2 regions of the Pseudoglutamicibacter albus genome follow, and region 2 is predicted to be linked to the other one. Evidence: riboswitches for the same ligand, from Rfam matches in the RefSeq annotation. Region 2 holds a riboswitch; the other holds the start of a gene.
The links. A riboswitch is a leader RNA that binds a small molecule or an ion and turns the genes downstream of it on or off. The one in region 2 is predicted to bind S-adenosylmethionine.

Region 1: linked by a shared signal. The riboswitch ahead of J2S67_RS08610 (acyl-CoA dehydrogenase family protein) and the one ahead of J2S67_RS00090 (LLM class flavin-dependent oxidoreductase) in region 2 are both predicted to bind S-adenosylmethionine.

What each region holds. Positions count from the first base shown of each region.
Region 1 covers NZ_JAVDXX010000001.1:1,940,638-1,948,362, reverse strand. Annotated here, with positions in the region: gene J2S67_RS08630 (hypothetical protein) at 1-495, shown strand, start outside; gene J2S67_RS08625 (hypothetical protein) at 580-960, shown strand; gene J2S67_RS08620 (CynX/NimT family MFS transporter) at 999-2,306, opposite strand; gene J2S67_RS08615 (LLM class flavin-dependent oxidoreductase) at 2,463-3,887, opposite strand; gene J2S67_RS08610 (acyl-CoA dehydrogenase family protein) at 3,877-5,301, opposite strand; SAM riboswitch class I at 5,311-5,397, opposite strand; gene J2S67_RS08605 (MarR family winged helix-turn-helix transcriptional regulator) at 5,563-6,090, opposite strand; gene J2S67_RS08600 (SDR family NAD(P)-dependent oxidoreductase) at 6,348-7,277, shown strand; gene J2S67_RS08595 (amidohydrolase family protein) at 7,436-7,725, shown strand, end outside.
Region 2 covers NZ_JAVDXX010000001.1:14,808-22,532, forward strand. Annotated here, with positions in the region: gene J2S67_RS00070 (M20 metallopeptidase family protein) at 1-448, shown strand, start outside; gene J2S67_RS00075 (HpcH/HpaI aldolase/citrate lyase family protein) at 489-1,430, opposite strand; gene J2S67_RS00080 (amino acid permease) at 1,440-2,897, opposite strand; gene acs (acetate--CoA ligase) at 3,084-5,126, opposite strand; SAM riboswitch class I at 5,135-5,232, opposite strand; SAM riboswitch class I at 5,574-5,687, shown strand; gene J2S67_RS00090 (LLM class flavin-dependent oxidoreductase) at 5,718-7,148, shown strand; gene purL (phosphoribosylformylglycinamidine synthase subunit PurL) at 7,332-7,725, opposite strand, start outside.

The sequences.
Region 1 (7,725 bases), 1.9 Mb from region 2:
GGCATCGTCAGCGCGCTCTTCGCACTCGTCGGCGTCTTCTTCAACACCACCCCAACCGTCGGCGCCATCAGTGCAGCCTTCGCGATCCTCTTCCTCACCAGCGCCCTCTTCTACTGGCCCATCATGCGGCTCGCCCTCGCACCCAGCTACCGCACCGCCGTCACCTCCGCGGTCCTCGCGTGGGCCATCGCCGGCGTCCTCGCCATCATCATGCGCGACCCAGCCGGCATGGCACTCGCCGTAGCGTTCGGCTACACCATCGGCGGAGCATCAGAACTCTACGGCGGGCTCACAACCCGCGAAACCGGCCGCCCCAGCAAAGACACCACCATCTCCGGTGGTCTTGGCGTCATCGGCGGCATCATCATGGTGTTCATGACCACCAGCGACGCCCACGGCGTCTTCGGTATGGCCTCCATGATCACCGCGCTCATCGCAGTGCACCTGCTGATCTCCGCGGTCGGCTACATGCAAGACCAACGCCGCGGCAACTAGACTGAAAACACACAACAACACCAGAGCGCACCGCACACAAACCTGTACACAGACCTCGCACGAAACCCGCGTAAAGGAGAATCCGTGGCCAACAAGCCATCCACGTCTGGCTCGAAGCAGTCCGGCTGGAAGCAAAGCGTAAAACCTGCACTCGCGCTGTCGCTGACCTTCGGTATCGTCGCCGGCGTCATCTCCGCATTCGCCGGTGCAGGCGGAACCCGCAACGGCCTCAACCTTCAGATCGGTGCAACGTTCTTCCTCATCGCGTTCGTCGCGGGCCTGCTGGTGATCTCCCTGCTCATGATGGTCGCTAAAGACAACCCGGACGACCTCGGCAAAGGCTCCGGCGTCAACCGTTCATCCGAACTCACTGACGCCGAACTCGACGCGATCGAAGCCCGCGAACGGGCACAACGGGCCCAACGCGCCCGCGAAAACCGCGAAAACCACGAAAAACGAGGCTAGTGTTCCACGACGAACCGTGCTCTTCAACAGAACCGCGGCTAGTGTTCCTCGACGTAACGCGGCTTAGCTGAAACCAGCCCCGAAACCAACGTGATCACCGCGATTCCCAGCAGGATCCACAACGAGGCCGTCCACGAACCCGTCGCCTCACGCACCACGCCCAAAACCGGCGGAACAGACGCCGCGATCACATAACCGAACGTCTGCGCCATACCCGAGAGCCGTGCCGCCGACATCGGCGTCCGCGCCCGCGCCCCAAATAACGTCAACGCGACCGTGAACAACCCGCCCTGGGCCGTGCCGATCAACAGCGCCCACAGCAACGCCAACTGTGGAGCCAGCATGGTCCCCACAAGCACCACAATCACCGTGGAAACCGCCACAGCAACAGTCGAGCCCACCACGTCGCGCTTCATCAACCAGCCCGCAACGAGCGAACCCACAATGCCGGACGCCTGAATCACCGCAATATGGAAGCCGGCGCTCTCCTCAGAAATCCCCGACGACATCTCGATAGCCGGCCACCACGCCAAAACAGAATAAAACAGGGTCGACTGGAAACCCATGAACGCCGTGATGACCCACGCCAACGGGGAACGCAGAATACTGCGCGGCCGTGCCACAGCCGCTGGTGACGCAGCCGCCGATGCGGCCGCAGGGTTGCCCGCGGCGTCAGTTGCTTGGCGGTCCAGGATCTGTGCTCGCCGCATCACATGGTCCGCACGAACCTGCGGAGCGAACACCGCCACACCAATCAAACCGGCGCCCAACGTCAAACCGAGAGCGCCCTGCCAACCCCAACCCGGCAACCCAGCGATCGGGACAGCGACCGCCGCCGCGAGTGCGGCCATGAGCGACTGAAACGCCGAATACACACCCGTCAGCGTGCCGGCATGATCCGGGAAATCACGCTTAATCAGCGCCGGCAACAGAACGTTCATGATCGCGATCCCAACACCGATCAATACGGTGCCGGCCCACAAACCGAATGAACCAACCCAGGAACGCAACACGATCCCCACGTTGACCGCAATCAAAGCGCCGAACAGGGAATGCGCCAACCCGAAACGCGCCGCGATCCGCGGCACGATCGGCGAAAACACCGCGAAACACAGCAGCGGCAAGGAAATCAGGAACGATGCGGACGCCGCCGAAAGCCCCACGTCTTCCTTAATGCGGGGGAGCAGCGGGCTCGCGCTGGTCATCGGCATCCGCAGATTCGTAGCGATCAGCAAAATACCTGCGATCGCCAAAGCCGGGCTCACAGCCCGCGCCGCAACGCCCGCCACTGGGCGCGAGTGCTCCGGAAGCGGCTGGCTCGCGCCGTCATGCGAAGAATTCTTCATTCCGTAACGTTATCGCCCTTCCCGCGCCGCGCAAGCCGGCAACCGTCACAACACGTCATCACAATCCGCGGCTGCAGAATTACGATGCGGCAGCAGGCACCGTAGGGCGTCCCACGGCACCCGCCCGCCGGCTATGCACGGACGGTGGGGAAATGCTTAGCAGCCAGCTCCCGCCGAAGCGCCAGTGCGGAAGCAGGAACCACGATGCGAATCAGGCAACCAATCCTGCCCCGTCACCGAGGCACGCAACGTCACGGGCTCTGCCGCCGCTCCGGCAGCAGCATCGGCCGCTCCGGCACCGGCATCGGCGGCCTCGCCCGCATCAGCCAACAGACCACGGCGCCTCAGCTCGGGGCTCACGTATTCAGCGAACCGTTCAAGATCAGCCGGCCGCACGCCACTGCACACGTTGAAGCCATCCACACCGGAAGCCGCTTGCCACCCCTCCAACTGATCCGCAACGCTCTCGGGGCCACCCACAATCACAGGGCCGCGGCCACCCAACGTCACGAACGCGGCAATGTCGCGCACGGTCCACTCGCGCGCTGTGTCGCCAGAGGTCACCGAACGCAGGGCGGACTGGTTCGCTTCCGTCTCAACCTCAGCCAACGGAGCATCGGGATCCAGTCCGGCCAAGTCAACGCCGGTCCAGCCCGCGAACAGAGCCAAAGCCCCCTCGACGTCGACATACTGCTGATAGGACTCGAAGCGGCGCTGCGCCTCCTCGTCGTCCGCGCCCGTCACCACGGTGGCCATCGCGAACGTGCGCACCGCATCGGCGGGCCGGCCCGCGACCTCAAGCGCCTCATGTAAGCGGTCAATATAACCGCGCACGACACTTGGCTCAGAACCGATCATGAACACGGCCTCAGCGTTCTCGGCACCAAAACGCAAGCCCCGCGCCGAGGCACCCGCCTGGAACAAGAACGGCGTCCGCTGCGGCCCCGGATGCGTCAACAACGCACCATCAACCGAGAAATACTCGCCCTTATGCTCAGCCTTCCGAACACCCGCCGGATCCACGAATACACCCGCATCGGCATCCTTGAGCACCGAACCCGGAGCGAAACTGCCCTCGAACAGCTTGTACATAACATCCATGTACTCGTCCGCGCGGTCGTAACGCTCATCGTGCGGTAGCTGCCGCTCCAAACCGAGGTTCCGGGCAGCGGAATCCTGATACGAGGTCACAATGTTCCAGCCAACCCGGCCACCCGTCAGGTGGTCCAGGCTCGCGAACCGGCGCGCCAACAGGAACGGGTCCTCATACGTGCAGGAAGCCGTCAATCCGAAACCGAGCCTGCGCGTCACCGCCGCCATTGCAGACACTGCAGCGAACGGATCCAGCAACGGAACCTGCACGCCGCGCTCATGCGAGACCGCGTCGCTTCCGCCGTACACGTCATAGGTTCCCAACACATCTGCCAAAAACAGTGCCGTGAAACCGCCGCGATCCAACGTCTGAGCCAGGTCGGTCCAGTAGCTCAACTGATCAAAGTTAGCCGCCCGAGACTCCGGATGCCGCCACAAACCAGGGGACTGATGCACCGGCGTGGCCATCTCAAACGCGTTAAGAAGCACGGGTCACCTCACCGATCGCGTTGAGGCCCTCCGGGACAGTCCCGTTGACCAGGTAGTCGCCGATGATCCGCTCACGGAACACAATCGGGTTATGCGTCGCGACGGTCTGTGCATTGCGCCAATGCCGGTCCAGGTTCTTCTCCCGCGACGTGTTCGAAGCGCCACCCGTGAGGAACAGTTCAGAGCAAATGCTGGTCACGATGCTCGGTACAGTCACGTGCGCGCGCTCAACAGCAAGCTCCGCCTCAGTCAGCAAGCGCTGCGCATCTGGATCTTCGAGCGAGAGCACACCCTCGGCAGCCTCGAGCCGCCGCGCGGCCTCAACCACAGCTGACTCCACCACGAAAGCCTGCGCCGAAAGCCGCCCCACAACTCCCAGAATCTGCGGATCCTCAGAGTGCGGAACACCCAAACCGGTGTTGAACGAACGCGTCCGCCGGTGCACGCCAGCCGCCGCATCGTTCACAACATTGCGGGCGATACCCGCCAACACGGCGAGCAAAACAATCTGGAACAGCGGCGCCTCAAACTGCGCCTCAGCGCTACCGGGAACACGGTTCAGAATGTGCTCGGGCGCTACACGCACATCGGTGAAACGCGTGGTTCCCGTACCGGTGAGGCTCTGACCGAAACCATTCCAGTCATCCTCAAGCTCAACACCCGGAGCCCGAGTGGAAACGACAGCGAACTGTCGACCCTCGGTCGGTGTTCCATCCGTATCAAGCAGCGTGGCCGAAACCCGGGTATGCGTCGCGTACGCGGTGCCAGTGCAGTAATACTTAGCGCCGTTGAGCACCCCAGTGCCGTCCGCCTGCACAGCCAACGTGGTGTTGAGCGTATTCAACGTATTCCCGCTCACCTCAGTGGACGCGTTACCCACAGTATCGCCAGCAAGGACCTTCGCGTACCAGAACTCGCGCGTCTGCTCATTCTGGTAGCGCAGCGTCTCCGCGAAACCTGCGTGCGAACGGTATTGATGCGCGATGTTCGGGTCAGCTGCCGCCAGGTCGATCAGCAACTGCACCCAGTCGGTGAAGCTCACGCCCGGGCCGCCGTACTCGGTAGGCACCCGCAGTACGGTGAAGCCGGCCCGGTTGAGTTCCGCGATCTCAACGAACGGCAAAACACGATGCGCCTCCCGCTCCGAAGCGCCGAGCGCGATGCGGTCAAAGATCGGCCCGAAATGCTCACGCAGCTCAGCCAGGCTTGGCTTGTGGCCGGCTTCCCACGGGGTGACCGGAGCATCCTGGGTGGTGACGTAACGAAGCCCTTCAGCGAAACTCAAGTCAGCCGAAGAAGCAGTGGTGCTGGTGTTGCTAGCGCCGCCAGTAGCAGCCGGGGTTCCAGCGTCAGTTCCGGCCGCATCGGCTACTGCTGCAGGGTGGGCAGGGGTGTGCGTGGACAACGATGACACAGTTATTCCTTTCCATCGTTCCTGGCGGGAGCACCGTGTACAAACCGGTTGCTGCGACGTCAACGAGCCAGGTCTCTCAGTCGCTCTGGATGGGTTACAAGCATCATTTTTATAGCCCGCCCCCGAGCCATGTCAACCGCCCGCAGGCCTGTTTGTGTCATAAATCGACAAAAAGAATCGCCCTGCGCCAGCGGCTGCTTGCCCCGTGCCTACGGATGCCCGCCCTGCATCGCAGGCGCCGCGGGGGCGTTTCAGGCGGGATTAGAAGGCGACTTTCTCCAGCAGCCGGCTCAGCTCGTGCCGCTCGTCGGAGGTGAGCGCGGCGAGCACCACGTCGTCGGAGGCCATGGTCAGCGCGCGTGCCCTCCGGTAGGCATCCTGCCCTTGCGGTGTGGCGATGACGATCCGGGAACGACGGTCACGCGGATCCACCTGGCGCTCGACCCATCCCCGCTTCTCCAGGAAGTCCACCAGGTTCACTATCTGGCTTGGGTCCAGGCTCAGGAAGTCGCCGAGTTCGCGCTGGGACGGGTTCACGTCCGCGGCGGCCAGGGCCAGCACGGAGTACTGGCGGACCTTCAATCCCATCTCCTCCTGCAGGACGCGGTTGGCGTGGCTGTGGCCGATGCTGCGCAGCCGGGCCGCCAGGAACTGGACCTGGCCGGCGAGCTCTGACGACGTGAACTCCGCCATACGCTCGGCCGCAAGCGCTGTGGAGGGGGCGGGGAAGCGCTGGGCGGCCTCGGCCGGGTTCACTGCGGCTCCGGAGGTGTCCTTTGTGGTCGTCATGTGCTTGCTTCCTTGGTCCGTGTACTCGAGGGAGTGATCCGGCTGATCTTGCCCATATAGAGGCTTGTCCCTTGCAGAGGATCGTACTCGAAATGCAAGCCTCGAAAAATAATTGACAATTTCAATTATATGTACTGTCATGGTTCTTGTGTGGTGAACGCCACACCAGGGCCATCCGAGAGTATCCGCCGCGAGGCGGCACGCAGGCTCTCAGACCAGAACAGACATCTAGCACGTCACCACCGAAGGAGAACCCCATGTCCCTCGACGGCAAGGTAGCCATCGTCACCGGCTCGGGCGCAGGCCTGGGCCTCGCCTACGCCCAGGAGCTCGCCCGCCAGGGAGCCTCCGTGGTTATTAACGACGTCAACCAGGAGACCGCGGACGCTGCTGTCGCCTCCATCACCGAAGCCGGCGGCAAAGCCGTGGCCGCCGTGGTCCCTGTTGGCACCAGCGAGGCCGCCGACCAGCTGGTCAAGACCGCCGTAGACACCTTCGGTGGACTGGACATCCTGGTGAATAACGCCGGCATCCTGCGGGATAAGTCCTTGCTGAAGATGACTGACGAGGACTTCGACCTGGTCATCGGCGTCCACCTCAAGGGCACCTTCACCTGCGTCCGCGCCGCCTACGCCTACTTCAAGGAGAACGGCGTGGCTGGCCGCATCGTCTGCATCGGCTCGCCGACCGGCCAGCGGGGCAACTTCGGCCAGACCAACTACGCCGCAGCCAAGGCGGGCATCGTCGGTATGGTCCGCACGTGGGCCCTCGAGATGAAGCGGGCCGGAGTGATGGTCAACGCCGTCATCCCAGTGGCGGCCACCGCCATGACCAAGACCGTCCCTTACTTCCAGAAGGCCGTCGAGGCGGACGAGCGCGGCGAGGCCATGCCGTCCTTCTTCCGCCATGACCTCGGCTTCGGAACCGCCGACGACGTCGCCGGCCTGATCGCTTTCCTTTCCTCCCCGGAGGCCGAGGGCATCACCGGCCAGGCCATTGGCGTCGGTGGCGATCGCCTGCAGGTCTGGTCCCACCCAGAGCCAGTGGCCACCGAGTACCACGAGGGCGGCTGGGACTACGCCACCATGCAGACCCAGGGCGCCGAGCTGGTCAAGGGCAACCTCCAGGAAGTCGGCGAGAAGATGCCTCCGCTGCCTGCTGAGCTCGAGCCCGAGCAGAAGAACTAAGGACAAGCACGATGACCGAAACCCAGGACACGGCTCCGCAGGGGCCAGCCCACGGGAACGACAGCGGCGCCCCTGCCCCCGCCTCAACCTCTGCTCCCGGCCCCGCCCCAGTCCGCTACGAGCTGGGGGTGGACGCCTCGGCCATCGAGGCCGTGGACATGCACGTGCACCTCGAGGTGGACTCGTGCGGCCACAAGGCGCTTCCGGAGGACTTCTTCGAGGCCTCCGCGAAGTACTTCAAGTCCGCGGAGCGGACCCCAAGTGTGGACACCATCGCGGAGACCTACCGCCAACGCCGGATGGCCGCGGTCGTCTTCACCGTGGACGCGCGCACCCAGTTTGGCCACAAGCCGAACTCCATCGATGACCTCGTGGCCGGCTGCGCCCGGAACAACGACGTCCTCATCCCGTTCGGCTCCGTGGATCCCCGCACCGGGGTGGACGCGTT
Region 2 (7,725 bases):
CATCCCGTCCACCGCAACCATCCAGGTCACGCTGCGTTCCTTCAGCCCGGCGTCACGTGAAAAGCTCGTGCCGGCCGTGCAGCGCGTCGCCAAAGGCATCGCGGAAGCACACGGGATGAGTGCAAGCTACAGGGTCGAATGTGACTTCCCTGTAACCGTGAACTCGGCCGAACACGTGGACTACGTGGCCGACACCGTGCGGGACCTGTTCGGGGATACCGCCTACCGAGAGCTGCCGCGCACCGAAGCCGGTTCAGAAGACTTCTCCGAAGTGCTCCAGCGCGTACCGGGCGCCTACATTTTCCTCGGTGCCGTCCCGGAAGGTGAAGACCCCACGAAAGTTGCGGGCAACCACTCGCCACACGCGATCTTCGACGATCGCGTGCTGGGCCGTAGCGTGCGGCTTTTCGCGGAACTTGCGCTACGCCGCGGGCCTCTCGCACATTAACGATCAGCCCGCAACGACAAGCCGGCGGCGGCTACGCGTGTCAGTAGTGGTAGGTGTCCGATGGCGCAGGGGCCGGGTCGGATGCCTTGCGCCATTGCACGTTGTAGGCCTTCGCAAGGGCGAGGATCTTGTTCGCGCGGGAGAGGCGCGGCAGGTCGGAGCCGTTGCGGATCTCTCCGCCGGCTTCCTCGAATTCTGTGAGGAACTCGTGTGCCCACGCGACGTCCTCGCTGGAAGGGGAGAGGCCTTCGTTGACGGTTGCGGTCTGTTCTGGAACTAGGCACAGTTTGCCGGTCATACCGAACTCGCTCGTGACCGCGGCGGCTTCGGCGAGTTTGACGCCCGTGGTACCCACGGTCGGGCCGTCGATCGCGCCCGGCAGGCCTGTTGCGCGGGATGCGATCGTGAACTGTGAGCGGGCATAAGCCAACGCCATCGGGCCGTCCCCCATCCCGGTGTCGCGGCGGAAGTCACCGATACCGAACGCCAAACGGTAGGTTCCCTTCGCCGCGGCGATCGAATCGATGCGCTGCAAACCGCGCGCGGTCTCAACGAGTGCAATCACGGGAATCCCAGGCAAGCGGCGTGCGGTCTCGTTGACGTGGTCGGTGGATTCGACCATCGCAAGGATCACACCGGCCAAACCACCCTCAGCCACAGGCCCACCCACAGCGGAAGGCAACGCGGCAGCTAAAGCCTCAACGTCGTCTTCCCAATACTTGGTCGCATAACCGTTCATACGAACCCACGCGGTGTGGCCGCTAGTCATCCACTCAACCGCGGCTTCACGGGCAGCAACCTTGTCTTTCGGCGCCACCGCATCTTCGATATCCAAAACCACCACATCGGCGGCGGAATCCTCGGCTTCAGCGAAACGGTCAGGATGCGCCGCGTTCGTCAAAAGCCACGAACGCGCAAGGTCTGGGCCGATCTTCTGACCGGCCGCCGTAGGGATCTGTGCAGGGTAAAACGTAGGAGCCATGACCACACGTTACTGACTCTGGCGGCGCTTGAGCCACGTTGTGACAACATATATCACCGAAATCAGGGCGATCCACACGGCACCCGCGATGAGTGAGACGCGCGTGTTCGGGAACCACGCCATCAACACGATCACCAGAACCAGGAAGGAACCCGCGAAGATCGGGGTGATGGGCCACAACGGCACCGGGAACTCAAGCCCTTCCTTAGGCACGCCTTCGCGGCGTAGTTTGATGCGCATCGCGGTGTGGGACAGCAAAACCATGCACCACAGCCACGTGATCGCAAACGCACCGACCGAGGCAACCACGGCGAATGCGGACTCCGGCATCAGGAAGTTCAACACCACACCCACCGTGAGCGCGCACATCATGAGCAGTGCCGCAGCCCACGGCACGCCCTTGCCCGTGGTCCGGGTGAACGCGCGTGGGGATTGCCCCAGGTGTGCCATCCCGAACAGCATGCGGCCGGCACCGTACGAGTTCGCGTTGATCGCAGAGATCGCGGCCGTGAGCACCACGATATTCAAAATATGTTGCGCCGCCGGGATTCCTAGCGTCGCGAAAATCTGGACGAACGGGGAAGTGTCCGAGCTCATGTGGTTCCACGGAACCAGCGTCATGATCACACCCAAAGCCAGAACATAGAACAGCAGGATGCGGATCGGAACCGAGTTCACGGCGCGCGGGATCGCGGTGTGCGGATCGTTAGCCTCGCCCGCGGTCACGGCGATGGTCTCGATGCCACCGAAGCTGAACACGACCATCGTCAAGCACGCCAGAATGCCCATCCAGCCGTTAGGTGCCAAGCCGCCGTGATCGAAAAGATTATGAAGGCCCGGGGTCGCCTCACCCGGCACGCTCATACCGAAAATCAGGATCGCGATGCCGCCGAGGATCATCGCGATTACGGCGCCGACCTTGATGATCGACATCCAGAACTCCATCTCACCGAATACCTTGACATGCCGGGTGTTGATGCCCGCGATGAGCAAAACGACCGCTGCCGCCCAGACCCACTGCGGCGCGTTAGGGAACCATAACCCCATATACACGGACACCGCGGTCACGTCCGCGATCGAGACGACGAGCATGCAGAACACGTACGTCCAGCCGGTCGTGAACCCCAGGTAGCGGCCCAGATAGCGGGTCGCGTAGTCAGAGAACGCGCCAGCAACCGGGTTGCGCACCGCCATCTCACCCAGTGAACGCATCACGATGAACACCGCGGCACCGGCCACGATGTAGGCGAGCAGAACGATGGGTCCGGCTGCCTTGATCGCATCCGCTGACCCATAGAAAAGCCCGGTCCCGATTGCCGAACCCAGCGCCATGAACTGGATGTGGCGCCCGGTCAAGCCTTTATCGAGGGACTCCTTCTCAACCCGGGGCGAGGCGTCGGCGCTGGAACCCGTGCCGCTACTGGAACCCGTGCCGCTGCCGGAAGCCGTGTCTTTGCTAGAACGCATGCATCGAGACTAGGACGATGCGTGACCCAATGCACATTCGCGATAAGGCTTGGGCGAGCCGGCCGCCTAAGCCTGGACGAACTGACTTCAAATCAACTCAAAGTACGCATTTTCTCTTGCGGGCACGGCCTCCTGCTGTAGCCGCGGGTAAGTTCCCCGGTTGGTACGGCCTAGCTGCGGATACAGCTAGCCGCGGGCGGCGGCGAGCACGTCCGGGATGCATTCTTCGTTGCGCAGGCTCGTGGTGTCGCCGAGTGTTTCGCCGGTGTAGGCCTGGGTGAGGATGCGGCGCATGATCTTGCCGGAGCGGGTTTTCGGTACGTCGGGCACGAGGATGATGCGGGCCGGTTTCGCGATGGGCCCGATCTCCTTGGTCACGGTGGCGCGTAGCCGCTGCGCGAACTCGGCGACGGCCTCCTCGCTCGCGTCAGCGCCGAGCAGGGCCTGATCGCCGGGGACCACGAACGCAACCGCGGCGTGGCCGGTCTTCGCATCAGGTACCGGGCATACGCCGGCTTCCACAACGCCCGGGTCGGTCACGAGCGCAGACTCGATTTCGATGGTTGAGAGCCTGTGGCCCGAAATGTTGATGACGTCATCGGTACGGCCGAGGATCCAGGTGTCGCCGTCGGCATCGACTTTCGCGCCGTCGCCTGCGCTGAACCAACCGTATGTGGCGTAGGCCTTCCAATAAGAGGTGTACCAGCGTTCCGGGTTGCCCCACACGGTGCGCGCCATCGAGGGCGGGAACTGGGTGAGCACGATGTTGCCTTGGGTTCCAGCCGGTGTCGGGTTGCCCTCGTCGTCGACAACCGCGGTCGCTACCCCTGGCATGTCGCGGCCTACGCTGCCGGGCTTGACGGTGGTTGCCCCGGGTAGGGGAGTGAGGATGGTGGAGCCAGTTTCTGACTGCCACCAGGTATCGACCATGCTGATGCCGCGCTCGGGTTCCCCGGTTTCGGGGTTGGCGGGCTGGTAGGTGTCGCGGCCGATCTGTTCGCGTAGCCACCGCGCTGCTTCAGGGTTGACGGCTTCACCTACGGTTCCGCCGAGGCGGATGCTCGAGAGATCGTATTCGTCGGGGATCCCTTCAGGGAACCAGCCCATGAGCGAACGCACGAGCGTTGGCGCGGTGTAGTAGGAGGTCACACCATAACGCTGGATGACTTCGAAGTGCCGGCCCGGGTGCGGGGCGTTGGGTACGCCTTCGTAGATGACTTGGGTCGCGCCGGCCCCGAGCGGCCCATAGATCTCGTAGGTGTGGGCGGTGACCCACGCGAGATCTGCAGTGCACCAATGCACATCGCCCGCGCGTTGAGCTGGGTCCGGGTGGGCGAAAATCTGGTTATAGGTCGCTACAGCACCGGTGAGGTAGCCGCCGGTCGTGTGCACCAGGCCCTTCGGTTTCCCGGTGGTCCCGGAGGTGTACATGATGAACAGCGGATTTTCCGCATCGAACGCTTCCGGTGTGTGCTGCCGTGGCTGGCGGGGCACAATCTGGTCCCACCAGATGTCACGGCCTTCGGTCCACGGGATGTCGCGGTGGCCGGTGCGGTCGATCACGAGCACATGCTCGAGCTGGTTCTCCCCGGATGCGGCCTCGTCCGCGATGTCCTTGACGGGCACGGCCTTGCCGCGGCGGTACTGGCCGTCGCTGGTGACCAGCAGCTTGGCGCGGGTGTCTTCAACACGGAAACGCAACGCTTCTGCGCTGAATCCGCCGAAAACAAGCGAGTGGATCGCGCCGATGCGTGCGCAAGCCAGCGTGATGATGATCGTCTCAACGAGCACCGGAAGATAGATCACGACGCGGTCGCCGCGGGCGATGCCCAGTTCCGTGAGCGCGTGGGCGGCTTGCGAGATTTCCTCGGTGAGTTCGCGGTAGGTGACGGTGCGACGGTCGCCGGGTTCACCTTCGAAGTAGAGCGCTACTTTGTCCCCGTTGCCTGCCGCTACGTGGCGGTCTGCGCAGTTGACAGCGGCGTTGAGCGTGCCTCCCGCGAACCAGGTTTGCTGCAGACCTTCCTGAGTTTCAGGGTTAGGCGGGGTTAGCGTGTGCACCGTATCCCACGGGGTCTCCCACGTGAGCTGGGCGGCCTGTTTGGCCCAGTACGCGCTGTGCTCTTCATCGCTAAGCAGCGCGTCATCGCTAGGCTGCGCGCTGCTGAGGTTTGCGTTGCTGAGCTGAGCCTGGGCGGCCTGGTGCGCGGGTGCGGACGTTGCGGTCATGCGTTGTCACTCCATCGATCCTGGCGTGAGCACCATGCCCGGTAAAAACCCGGGGTGGTTGCTGCGGCGTCATCGAGCCAGATCTCTCAGCCGCTCTGGATGGTTGTGCTGTCCATAGTGGGTGACGAAGGTGGTTGCACGCAAATCGGGTCAGCGTGTGTGTCATGTTGCTCAACACGCGCCACGCTTGAGGTAGCTGGCGTCTGATGCGGCGGGCGATCACCCCACCCATGATCCCGTTGATGATCAGCGCGATGATATCGACGGTAAAGAACACTTCTGGCCGCGCAAATTCCACGTCGCTGTAGCCCTTTCACCTGCAGAAACCCGTGTTATGGCATGGGGTAATACTTTCGCAGGTGTAGCCGCCGATGCGTGCCGTCATTCTTTGTCATCGGTCACGAGCGATTTGCGTGATGCCCATGGTGTGCCTCTATGCTGAATCCGTATCCATCCAGAGCGGCCGAGAGATCTGGCTCGATGACGCCGCAGCAACCATCCTGAAGGGTTCCGTAGCAGGAATCGTGAGGGAAAGGTGCTCCCGCCAGAAGACGATGGCGCAGCGTTTGAGGGCTGCGGGAAAGGGTTAACATGTCGTCTGAAAAACCGATTCTTCTCAACGCTTTCGCGATGAACACGATTGGCCACCAGTCCCCGGGTTTGTGGAAGCATCCGGAAGATACCTCGCGGGATTACAACAAGCTTTCGCACTGGGTTGAGCTTGCCAGGATCCTGGAGGAGGGCCGTTTTTCCGCCCTGTTTTTGGCGGACGTGATGGGTGTGTATGACGCCTATGCGAACTCCCCGGAGACCGCGTTGCGTTCCGGTGCGCAGATCCCGTTGGCTGACCCTGCAGTGATCGTGGCGGGGATGGCTGCGGCGACGAAGAACCTCGGTTTCGGTGTCACGGCGGGCACGGCATATGAGCATCCGGTGGGGCTTGCGCGCCGCATGGCGACCCTGGACCACATCACCGGCGGTCGAGTCGGCTGGAACGTTGTGACCGGCTACCTCGAGTCCGCGGCGAAGAACTTTGGCCAGACCCGCCAGATGGAGCACGACGAACGCTACGATCACGCGGATGAATATCTCGAGGTCGTGTATAAGCTGCTTGAGGGTTCGTGGGAGGACGATGCGGTTGTAGCTGACCGCGAATCTGGTTTGTTTGTTGACCCGGCTAAGGTGCACCCGATTGAACACGAGGGCAAGTGGTTCAACGTTCCAGGTATTGCGATCACGGAGCCTTCCCGTCAACGCACCCCGGTGATCTTCCAGGCTGGCGCGTCTTCGCGCGGTATGGCTTTCGCGGGGAAGCATGCTGAGGCTGTGTTCGTTTCGCAGGCAACCAAGGAAGGCCTCGCGAAGACCGTGAAGAAAATCCGCGAAGCAACCGTGGCGGCGGGCCGTAACGCTGATGACGTCAAGATTTTCGCGATGATCACCCCGGTCGTTGGCAAGACGAACGAGGAAGCGTGGGAGAAATTCCGCGAATACCAGTCTTATGCCGATGAACAGGGAGCGTTGGCGTTGCTCGCAGGCTGGACGGGCATCGACTTGTCCGAATACCCGCTTGATGCGGTGATCGGTGAAGACGTGGAGTCCAACGCGATCCAGTCCGCGGTGAACATGTTCCAGGCGGCTTCAGGTGATTCTGATAAGCCGTGGAACGTGGGCCAGTTGGCGCGCTACATCGGCGTGGGTGGTTTCGGTCCGGTTGCCGTGGGCACCGGCCGTGAAGTTGCCGAACAGTTCCATGAATGGGTGCGTGACACCGGGGTGGATGGCTTCAACGTCGCCTACGCGGTCAAGCCTGGCACGTTCCGTGACGTGGTGGACTATGTGATTCCAGAACTCGAAGCGCTCGGCGTGTACCCGAGCGCTGAGGAAGCCGCCGACGCCACAGTTGCGTGGGATGCCGACCGCCCAGTGGAGGACCAGACGGGTTCCTCCTTGCGCCACGCACTGTTTGGTCGCGGCGACCGGCTGCCGGAGAACCATCCGGGCGCGGCTGTGCGCCGCTAGGTTGCCACGCTGGCGGGCAGGAGACAGCGCCCGCTAGCCGGGGCAGGCCGTACATTTCACGGCCGCGAATACGACATGGCTGTGGGCGCCAGGATGAACCTGGCGCCCACAGCCATCTCTTGTTATCGAAGGTGCCTGCTAGCGGTGTGCTGTAGCCGTACGGCACACCGCTAGCAACAGGCGTTAGCCGAAGTGGCGTTGCATGGTTGTGCCCCAGCCTTCGCGGATTTCGTCGAGGGTTGCACAGAACTCGCCTTGAACTTCGATCGCGTGCGAGGAAGCGTCCACGACACCCAGGCGGACGTGGGCGAAGCCGCGTGCCGCGGCCATCGCGGTGAAACGTTCCTCCTCGGAACGCGGCAGGCACACCAGCGCGCGGGCCTGCGATTCTGAGAACAGAGCGGTGAAAGCGTCAATGCCGTCACGCTGTTTGAGCTCATCCAGGTTCACGCGCACACCGACGCCGTAGCGCATCGACATCTCGACCAGCCCGGCTGCGAGGCCGCCTTCGGAGAGGTCGTGGGCGGCATCGAACATGCCGTCGCGGGAACCAGAGACCAGAAGCTGGCCCAGGGTG